Regions from separate parts of the Streptomyces lunalinharesii genome, predicted to be linked through region 3. Evidence: riboswitches for the same ligand, from Rfam matches in the RefSeq annotation. Region 3 holds a riboswitch; each other region holds the start of a gene.

The links. Region 3 has a riboswitch for cobalamin ahead of metE (5-methyltetrahydropteroyltriglutamate--homocysteine S-methyltransferase). Riboswitches for the same ligand answer to the same signal wherever they lie in the genome.
Region 1: it holds a riboswitch for cobalamin, as region 3 does, so the genes downstream of both, ABD385_RS30570 (CoA-acylating methylmalonate-semialdehyde dehydrogenase) here and metE (5-methyltetrahydropteroyltriglutamate--homocysteine S-methyltransferase) in region 3, are expected to answer to the same signal.
Region 2: it holds a riboswitch for cobalamin, as region 3 does, so the genes downstream of both, ABD385_RS13800 (ribonucleoside-diphosphate reductase subunit alpha) here and metE (5-methyltetrahydropteroyltriglutamate--homocysteine S-methyltransferase) in region 3, are expected to answer to the same signal.

What each region holds. Positions count from the first base shown of each region.
Region 1 covers NZ_BAAARK010000027.1:64,669-67,935, forward strand. The annotation lists gene ABD385_RS30565 (acyl-CoA dehydrogenase family protein) at 1-138, opposite strand, end outside; gene ABD385_RS30570 (CoA-acylating methylmalonate-semialdehyde dehydrogenase) at 144-1,643, opposite strand; cobalamin riboswitch at 1,843-2,021, opposite strand; gene ABD385_RS30575 (acyl-CoA dehydrogenase family protein) at 2,197-3,267, opposite strand, start outside.
Region 2 covers NZ_BAAARK010000007.1:115,148-118,414, forward strand. The annotation lists gene ABD385_RS13790 (Uma2 family endonuclease) at 50-637, opposite strand; gene ABD385_RS13795 (GNAT family N-acetyltransferase) at 773-1,276, shown strand; cobalamin riboswitch at 1,401-1,553, shown strand; gene ABD385_RS13800 (ribonucleoside-diphosphate reductase subunit alpha) at 1,717-3,267, shown strand, end outside.
Region 3 covers NZ_BAAARK010000060.1:17,973-21,239, forward strand. The annotation lists gene metE (5-methyltetrahydropteroyltriglutamate--homocysteine S-methyltransferase) at 1-1,564, opposite strand, end outside; cobalamin riboswitch at 1,729-1,953, opposite strand; gene ABD385_RS38685 (nucleoside deaminase) at 2,128-2,634, shown strand; gene ABD385_RS38690 (serine/threonine-protein kinase) at 2,687-3,267, opposite strand, start outside.

The DNA of each region.
Region 1 (3,267 bases), on a different contig from region 3:
GGCCTTGCGCAGCACGTCGACGGGGAAGTGCTTGGCCTGGTCCCAGGCGACGGCGTGCGGGACGAGGTGGTCCTGGGTGAAGTCCAGCGTGGCTTCGACGAGGGCGAGTTGGTCCTCGGTGAGCGAGGTGGTGGTCACGGCGCTCAGCCCATCGTCGGGAGGGTGAAGCTCGCGCCCTCCTTGGTCCCGGAGGGCCAGCGCGAGGTGACGGTCTTGGTGCGGGTGTAGAAGCGGATCGCGTCCGGTCCGTGCTGGCCCAGGTCGCCGTAGCCGGAACGCTTCCAGCCGCCGAAGGTGTGGTAGGCCACCGGCACCGGAATGGGCACGTTGACGCCGACCATGCCGGTGTTCACCCGGCGGGTGAAGTCGCGGGCGGTGTCCCCGTCCCGCGTGAAGAGCGCCACGCCGTTGCCGTACGGGTGCTCGCTGGGCAGCCGCAGCGCCTCCTCGTAGTCGGCGGCCCGTACGACGCACAGGACGGGCCCGAAGATCTCCTCGCGGTAGACGCGCATCTGCGGGGCGACGCGGTCGAAGAGCGAGGGGCCGGCGAAGAAGCCGTCCTCGTGGCCGGCGAGGGTGAACCCGCGGCCGTCCACGACGAGTTCGGCGCCCTCGTTGACGCCGATGTCGACGTAGCGCCGCACCCGGTCCAGGGCCTCGCGGCTGACGAGCGGGCCGAAGTCGGCCTGGGGGTCGTCGCTGCGGCCGATGCGCAGCTGCCCGATGCGTTCCTTGAGCCGCTCCACCAGGGCGTCGGCGGTGGCCTCGCCGACGGGGACGGCCACGGAGATCGCCATGCAACGCTCCCCCGCCGAGCCGTAGCCCGCGCCGATCAGGGCGTCGACGGCCTGGTCGAGGTCGGCGTCCGGCATCACGATCAGGTGGTTCTTGGCGCCGCCGAAGCACTGGGCCCGTTTGCCGTGCGCGGCGGCGGTGGCGTAGAGGTGCGCCGCGATCGGGGTGGAGCCGACGAAGCCCAGGGCCCCGACCCTGGGGTCGGTGAGCAGGGTGTCGACCGCTTCCTTGCCGCCGTTGACGACGTTGAGGACGCCCGGCGGCAGCCCCGCCTCCAGGAAGAGTTCGGCGAGCCGCAGCGGCACCGAGGGGTCGCGTTCGGAGGGCTTGAGGATGAAGGAGTTGCCGCAGGCCAGGGCGGGGGCGGCCTGCCACAGCGGGATCATCGCGGGGAAGTTGAACGGGGTGATGCCGGCGGTGACGCCGATGGGGCTGCGCAGGGAGTGCACGTCGATGCCGGTGCCGGCGTTGTCGGTGAACTCGCCCTTGAGCAGATGGGGAATGCCCGCGGCGAACTCCACCACGTCCAGGCCGCGCTGGAGGTCGCCGTGGGCGTCGGCGACGGTCTTGCCGTGCTCGGACGACAGCATCCGGGCCAGCGACTCCCGCTCCCCCTCGACGAGTTGGAGGAACTTCAGCAGCACCCGGGCGCGGCGCTGCGGGTTCCACTCGCCCCACCCGCGCTGGGCCTCGGCGGCGTCGGCGATCGCCGCCTCGGTCTCGGCGCGGCCGGCGAGCGGCACCCGGGCCTGGACGGCGCCGGTGTTGGGATCGTGCACGTCGCCGTAGGTCCCCGAGACGCCCGGGGTGTGCTTGCCGCCGATGAAATGTGCCAGTTCACGGACCATGAATGCCTGCTCTCCGTCAGGTGCGATCCGGGGATGGCGCGCGGACCCGGCACGGTCGCCGGAAGCGGCGCGTGCGGGCAGCGCGGGATGCGCAGGGCCGGGTGACCGTCAGACGTCGGTGCGCGGCACCCATACGGTGCGCCGGTCGGGGGCGCGGGTGCGTGCCGGTGCCATGCGTGTCTGCTCCATCCTCGTGGACAACACGGAACATCCCGCGGCCGGTATCCTGACTCCCGGATCAGCACGCGCTCCCCGGCCTTCCCGACGGAACTCTCCGTCAGTGGCCGGTCTCGTTCGGGGAGCGCATTCCCCGGTCACAGTGGCGGGACCGCGCCGGAATCGCACCGGCTTCCCTGCACCGCGGGCCTTGGTCACGACGATATAGTTGGACGTCCTAGTAAGTCCACCCTCGACGGCCGTCGGCGGCATCGGACGCGCCGGAGAGCGGTCCGGCGCGAGGCCGGCGCGGCGACCGGCCCCCGCCCGATCACCGGCCACGACGGGGCCGCCGGGGCCGGTCGGGGCCGGACGCGACATCGTGCGCGGCGACGCCTCAGACCGGCTGACGACCGGCCTCGCGGTACAGCTCCTTGGCGATCAGGGAGCGTTGGACCTCCGTGGCGCCCTCGTAGATGCGCGGTGCGCGGACCTCGCGGTAGAGGTGTTCCAGCAGGTGGCCGCGGCGCAGCGCGCGGGCGCCGTGGATCTGGACGGCGGCGTCGACGACCTCCTGTGCGGTCTCGGTGGCCAGGAGCTTGGCCATGGCCGAGCGGCGGGCGATGTCCGGGGCGCCGCGGTCGTAGGCGGCCGCGGCCGCGTAGACCAGGAGGCGGGCGGCCTCGACGCGGGTGGCCATCTCGGCCAGTCGGTGGCCGACGGACTGGAGTTCCCTGAGCGGCCCGCCGAACGCGGTGCGCGTCCCGGCGTGCGCCAGCGCGGCGTCCAACGCGGCCTGCGCCATGCCGACCGCGAAGGCGCCCACGCTCGGCCGGAAGAGGTTCAGGGTGCGCATCGCCACCCCGAAACCGCCGCCCACGTCGCCCAGCACGTCCGCTTCGGTCACCGGCGTGCCGTCGAAGACCAGGGTGCCGATGGGGTGCGGGCTGAGCATGTCCAACGGCTCGCCGCCCAGGCCCGGGCGGTCGGCGGGGACGAGGAAGGCGGTGATGCCGCGGGCACCGTCGGCGCCGCCGGTGCGGGCGAAGACGGTGGCGAAGTCGGCCTCGGGGGCGTTGGAGATCCAGCACTTCTCGCCGGTGAGCCGCCAACGGCCGGGCCCGTCGGGCGTGGCGGCCAGGGCGAGCGCCGCGGCGTCCGAGCCCGCGCCCGGCTCGCTCAGCGCGAAGGCCGCGACGGCCCGGCCGGCCGTCACCTCCGGCAGCCAGCGGGCCCGTTGGGCGTCCGTCCCGGACTGCAGGATCGGGCAGGTGCCCAGTCCCTGGAGCGCCAGCGCGGTCTCCGCCTCCGTGCACTCCTGCGCCAGCGATTCGCGCAGCAGGCACAGGTCCAGCGCCCTGGGGCTGCCGCCGTCGGGGAAGAGCCGGGCGAGCAGGCCCAGTTCGCCGAGGGCGGCGACCAGGGGCCGGTTGATCCGGCCCGCCCGCCCCTGCTCGGCGAGGGGGCG
Region 2 (3,267 bases), on a different contig from region 3:
CGGGAACGCGGCGGCCCTCACCCGTGTGCGGCGCGGTGGCCGCGGAAGGTCACTTCACCCAGTCCTTGAGCGCTTCGGTTTCGAGTGTGATGCCGACGGGGTCCGGGAGATGGAGCGGCTTGCCGTACGGCACGGTGTGGATGTTCTCGTAACGGCCGTCGTCGGGCTCGCTGTAGAGCGTCACCTCGCAGGCTTCGCGGTCGATCAACAGGTAGAGAGGGATGCCGGTCTCCGCGTACGCGCGAGGCTTCTCCACCCGGTCGCGCGTGCCCGAGTCAGAGTCGTACGAAGTGACCTCAACGACCATCAGCACCGGTTCGGGATCGGCCCATTCACCCTGGCCGACGAAGGCGCCACTAGGCGCGAGCACACCGTCCGGGCGGGCCCTGCCGCCGCGATACGCCTGCACTTTCAGTCCCTGGTCCGGATAGAGCCACAGTTCAGGGCGCGCCTGGATGCAGAGCCGCGTCAGCCATTCGATGATCCGACCGTGGTCCCCGTCCGGCACAGCCCTGCTCCTGATTTTCCCGTCGATGAACTCCAACCGAGCGCCTTTTTCCAGGCGGGCGAGTATCCGGGCGACCTCTTCAAAATGCTCGGTCTCCATGATGTGCAGCGGGCTGGCGAGCGCGGTCATGAGGGCTTCTCCCTTCTTTCAACGGACGGAGCAGGGAACGTGGAACCGACGATAGTGGACACCACCGACAGTCACTTCGTGATCACCATCAGCGAAACTCCCCACCGGCCGCCCGGTCGTCGGCACACTGCCTCCATGGACATCACCATCAGGCCCGTCCGCCCGGCGGAGTACGAGGCGGTCGGCGACTTAGTGACCGAGGTGTACCTGGCCGACGGGCTGTTGGCCGGCGGGGCGGACGATCCGTACGCGGCGGTACTGCGGGCGGTGGCGCACCGGGCGGAGCACGCCGAGGTGCTGGTGGCCGCGGGCGGGGCGGACGGGGCGGTGCTGGGGGCGGTGACGTTCGCGCCGCACGGGAGCCCGTACGCGGAGTTGGCCGGGCCCGGGGAGGGCGAGTTCCGGATGCTGGCGGTGCGGGGCGAGGGGCGCGGGCACGGCGTCGGGGCGGCGCTGGTGCGGGCGTGCCTGGCGCGCGCCCGGGAGTCGGGGCTGCGCGCGATGGTGCTGTCGAGCCAGCCGCAGCTGCTGCCGGCGCACCGGCTCTACCGCCGGCTGGGGTTCGCGCGGGCGGCGCAGCGGGACTGGATTCCGGTGCCCGGGGTGACGCTGTGGGCGTTCGCCCGAGAGCTGTGCTGAGGGCCGTGGAACGCCTTCACGACCGCGTTCCGGCGGGGTCCGGGCGGCCCCGCCCTTCGCATACCTGCGGGAATGGTATGCCGGAGCGACACAAGATGTGGGGGTGCATGCGGGGAGCAGCACAAGATGTATGCTCTTCCTCGCTGTCGCCGCAGGGGAATCCGGTGCAAATCCGGGACTGTCCCGCAACGGTGTGAGAGCGCGTTCCACGGCCCGTTCCCAAGGGTTCGGCGGTGCGCTCCCGAGTCCGAGGACCTGCCGACGGCACGTCCGCACCGCCATCGGTGCGGCGTCGATACGTCCGGGCCCCGAGGGATGGGCTGATGGACGCCGCGCGGCCGACCCGCGCACCCCGGTCACCGCGGGGTGTCGCCCTGCCCGCGCGGCTGCCGTCGCACCGCCGTCCCTCCCGGCCCCCGCCGAGTGAGGGAGAGCATCAGGTGACCATCGCGCCAACGGAGCCCGCGTCAGACGCCGAGGTCGTGCAGTCCGCGGTGGCCGCACCTCCCGCGCACGAGGACGGACCGGGCGTCGCCCTGCTGCGGACGCTGACCGAGCTGACCGCCGACCTGACCGCGACCGACCCCGGCAAGGTGGCCGCCGCCGCGCTGCGCGGCCGGCACCCCGGCTCCGACGAAGCGGAACTGCGCGCGCTGGCGACCGAGGCCGCGGCCGGACTGATCGCCGACGAGCCGCAGTACTCCCGGCTCGCGGCGCGCCTGCTCACCCTCGCCATCGCCGAGGAGGCCGCCGGCCAGGGCGCCACCTCCTTCGCGACCTCGATCGCGGTCGGCCACCAGGAGGGCCTGATCGCCGACGTCACCGCGGAGTTCGTGCGCGGCCACGCGGTGCAGCTGGACGCGCTGGTGGACGGGGCCCTGGAGGCCGGCGCCGACGACCGGTTCGGGTACTTCGGGCTGCGCACCCTGCAGTCGCGCTACCTGCTGCGGCACCCCATCACCCGCAAGGTCATCGAGACGCCCCAGCACTTCCTGCTGCGGGTGGCCTGCGGCCTCGCCGAGGACGATTCGCTGCGGGCGCTGGCGGACGTCGCCGAGCTGTACCGGCTGACCAGCACGCTGTCCTACCTGCCGTCCTCCCCCACGCTCTTCAACTCCGGCACCCGGCACCCGCAGATGTCCTCCTGCTACCTGCTGGACTCCCCGCTGGACGAGCTGGACTCCATCTACGACCGCTACCACCAGGTGGCCCGGCTCTCCAAGCACGCCGGTGGGATCGGTCTGTCGTACTCCCGGATCCGTGCCCGCGGTTCGCTGATCCGCGGCACCAACGGGCACTCCAACGGCATCGTGCCGTTCCTGCGCACCCTGGACGCGTCGGTGGCCGCGGTCAACCAGGGCGGCCGCCGCAAGGGCGCGGCCTGCGTCTACCTGGAGACCTGGCACGCCGACATCGAGGAGTTCCTGGAGCTGCGGGACAACACCGGCGAGGAGGCCCGCCGGACCCACAACCTCAACATCGCGCACTGGATCCCGGACGAGTTCATGCGCCGGGTCGAGACGGACGCCGACTGGTCGCTGTTCTCCCCGTCCGACGTGCCCGAGTTCGTCGACCTGTGGGGCGCGGAGTTCGACGCCGCCTACCGGGCCGCGGAGGCCGCGGGCAAGGCCCTCAAGCAGGTGCCCGCCCGGGTGCTGTACTCCCGGATGATGCGCACCCTGGCGCAGACCGGCAACGGCTGGATGACGTTCAAGGACGCCGCCAACCGCACCGCCAACCAGACCGCGGAGCCCGGCCGGGTCGTGCACTCCTCCAACCTGTGCACGGAGATCCTGGAGGTCACCGACGACGGCGAGACCGCGGTCTGCAACCTCGGGTCGGTCAACCTCGCCGCGCACCTGGGCACGGACGGCGAGATGGACTGGGAGCGGCTGGACGCCACCGTCCGCACCGCCGTGACCTTCCTCGACCGGGTCGTGGACATCAACTTCTACCCGACCGAGCAGGCCGCCGCCTCCAACTCCCGCTGG
Region 3 (3,267 bases):
CGTGTCGGGTGGCGAGGTAGCCGGTGAGTTGTTCGGCGAAGTACTGGACCATGTCGTTGCGTTCGGGTTCGCCGTGGACCAGGACGTCGATGCCGGTCTTCTCCTGGAAGGAGATGACCTCCTGGATCTCGGTCTTGATGCGCTCGTCGTAGCCGGCGGTGTCGATGCGGCCGGCGCGCAGGTCGGCGCGGGCGGCGCGCAGTTCGCCGGTCTGCGGGAACGAGCCGATGGTGGTGGTCGGCAGCAGCGGCAGCTTGAGGTGGGCGCGTTGGGCGAGGGTGCGCTCGGGGTAGGGCTGGGAGCGGCGGGTCTCGGCCTCGGTGACGGCTGCGGCACGGGCCCGCACGGCGGGGTCGTGGGTGATCGGCGAGCCGGCCCGGGATGCCAGGTCGGCGCGGTTGGCGGCGAGTTCGGCGGTGATGGTGCCGGTGCCCTGGGACAGGCCGCGGGCCAGCGTCACCAGCTCGGTGGTCTTCTGCTTGGCGAACGCCAGCCAGCGGGCGATCTGCGGATCGACGTCGCGTTCGAGGGTGGCGTCCAGGGGCACGTGCAGCAGCGAGCAGGACGCGGCCACGTCGACGCGGTCGGCGAGGCCGAGCAGGGTGCCGAGGGTGGCCAGCGACTTCTCCAGGTCGTTGATCCAGATGTTGCGGCCGTTGACGACGCCGGCCACCAGGCGTTTGCCCGGGAGTCCGCCGACGGCGGCCAGGGCGTCGAGGTTGCCGGCGGCGGCCTCGGTGAAGTCCAGTGCCAGGCCCTCGACGGGGGCCTTGGCCAGTACCGGCAGGGCGTCGCCGAGCCGGTCGAAGTAGGAGGCGAGCAGGAGTTGGGGCCGGTCGGTGCGGGCGCCGAGGTCGCGGTAGGCGCGGGCGGCGGCGTTCAGCTCGGCCGGGGTGCGGTCCTGGACCAGGGCCGGCTCGTCCAGCTGCACCCACTGGGCGCCGGCCGCCCGCAGGTCGGCGAGGACCTCCGCGTAGACGGGCAGCAGGCGGTCCAGGAGCGTCAGGGGCTCGAAGTCGGCGGCGACCCCGGGGGCGGGCTTGGACAGCAGGAGATAGGTGATCGGGCCGACGAGCACGGGGCGGGGGGTCAGGCCCAGTGCGAGGGCCTCCTTGAGTTCCGCGACCTGTTTGCCGGAGTCGGCGACGAAGGCGGTGTCCGGCCCCAACTCGGGTACGAGGTAGTGGTAGTTGGTGTCGAACCACTTGGTCATCTCCAGCGGCGCCACGTCCTGCGTGCCGCGCGCCATCGCGAAGTAGCCGTCGAGCGGATCGGCCTCGATGGCGGCGCGGTGGCGCTCCGGGACGGCGCCGACCATGACGCTGGTGTCCAGCACGTGGTCGTAGTACGAGAAGTCGCCGGTCGGCACCTCGTGGATGCCGGCGTCCACCAGGTCCTGCCAGTTGCCGCGGCGCAACTCGGCGGCCGTGGCGCGCAGGGCGTCCGCGGTGACGCGGCCCTTCCAGTAGCCCTCGACGGCCTGCTTCAGCTCCCGGCGCTGTCCCTGCCGGGGGTAGCCGTACACGGTGGCCCGTGCGGTCACGGTTTCGGGCTTGACGGTCACGGAGATCTCCTTCGCGAGATGAATCCCTGAGGTCCCGGCGACGGGACGAGAGCGCGAAGGGTGACGAACCCGGCGGTGCCCGACGCCCGCCCGGGGCGCGCTGGTCCGCCTGGTGTGTACGCCGACCCGCCCACGAGGTCACCGGGATGTCCGCGCACGAATGCTTCGCGCGCGGGCAGTTGGCAGGTCTTCGGACTCGCGGGCGCGCCTCGTGTTCTCCACGAGACTCCTACTGACCGTCGCTTCCCGGGCCCCGTACGTCGGGCCCAGTGCGTATGACGGCGGTCGTTCCCACTCACCGCTGCGGGGCAGTCCCGGATTCCCACCGGGTTCCCTCTTGCGACGCTCCCGCCTGGCGGACGGGGCGAACCAGCTGCACCGTTCACCCTACGGTGCGGGCCGGCGAACCACCGTGAGCCGTCCACAATGCGGAAGGTGAGATGGGACAACCAGGGGACGGGTTTGCCGCGGACCGAGGGTGGGAAGCGCGGCAGACGCGGCCCCCGACAGGGCGGCCCGCCGCCCGACGCATCCCCCCCCGCACACCCCGAGGAGTTTCCGGCATGACCGCCGCCCCGCACCGTACCGACCCGACCGCCGGCGCCACCGACGTCGCGCTGCTGCGCACCGCCGTCGCCGTGGCCCGCCGCGCCCGCGCGGCCGGCAACCACCCGTTCGGCGCGCTGCTCACCGGTCCCGACGGAGCGGTCCTGCTGGAGGCCGAGAACACCGTCACCACCGAACGCGACGCCACCGGCCACGCCGAGACCAACCTCGTCCGCCTGGCCACCGCACGGTACGACGCCGACTTCCTGCGCGCCTGCACCCTCTACACCAGCACCGAACCGTGCGCGATGTGTTCGGGCGCGATCTACTGGGGCAACGTCGGCCGGGTCGTCTACGCGCTCGGCGAGGACGGGCTCCTGGCGATGACCGGCGCCGACGAGAAGAACCCCACCATGGCCCTGCCCTGCCGCGACGTCTTCGCGGCGGGACAGCGCCCCCTGGCGGTCGTCGGCCCGGTCGACCTCCCCGAGGCCCGCGAGGTGCACGCCGGTTTCTGGGACTGATCCCGCGGCGCGCCCCGGCTGGCGGACCCCACGGCCGTCCCGCCGGGGCGGCTCAGGACGCCCGCGGCGGCATGGCCGCCAACGCCGTCCTCGCGAGGTTCCGGGCCTCCGCCTCGCAGGCGGGGTGCCGGGCGCGGGACAGGTAGGCCCGCACCACGAGGTTGCCGTCGCGGACGTTGAGCTGGCAGCTCGGCCGGGCGGTGCCGGGGGCGCCGGTCGTCCAGTACGCCTCGTCGCCGAAACCGAGCCCGGTCTCCGGGAACTCGGACTTCGCGCCGTCGGCGAAGTCCTGCTGCTGCCGCTCGGTGCCGCTGCCGTCGGAGCGCGTGCGCATCAGCTCCCACGAGACGTCGGCGCTGGGGGTGTAGTTCCAGCCGTCCGCCTGCGGCTGGTCCCGGTCGAACCAGGAGCACTCGGTCTTCGCGCCGTCGCCCTGTTCCTGGTAGCGGTCCTTGTCCTTGCGCCGCTCCGTGTGCAGCGGGAGCTTGGCCGCGACCTCCGAGCACACCGGCATCGTCACGTACTTGTCCGGGACGCCGGCACTGCCGCCGCCGTTCAGCAGCAGGTAGCCGCCGGTGCCGACAGCGACCGCCAGCACCCCGGCCGCCGCCACCCACGCCGCGGTGCGTCGGC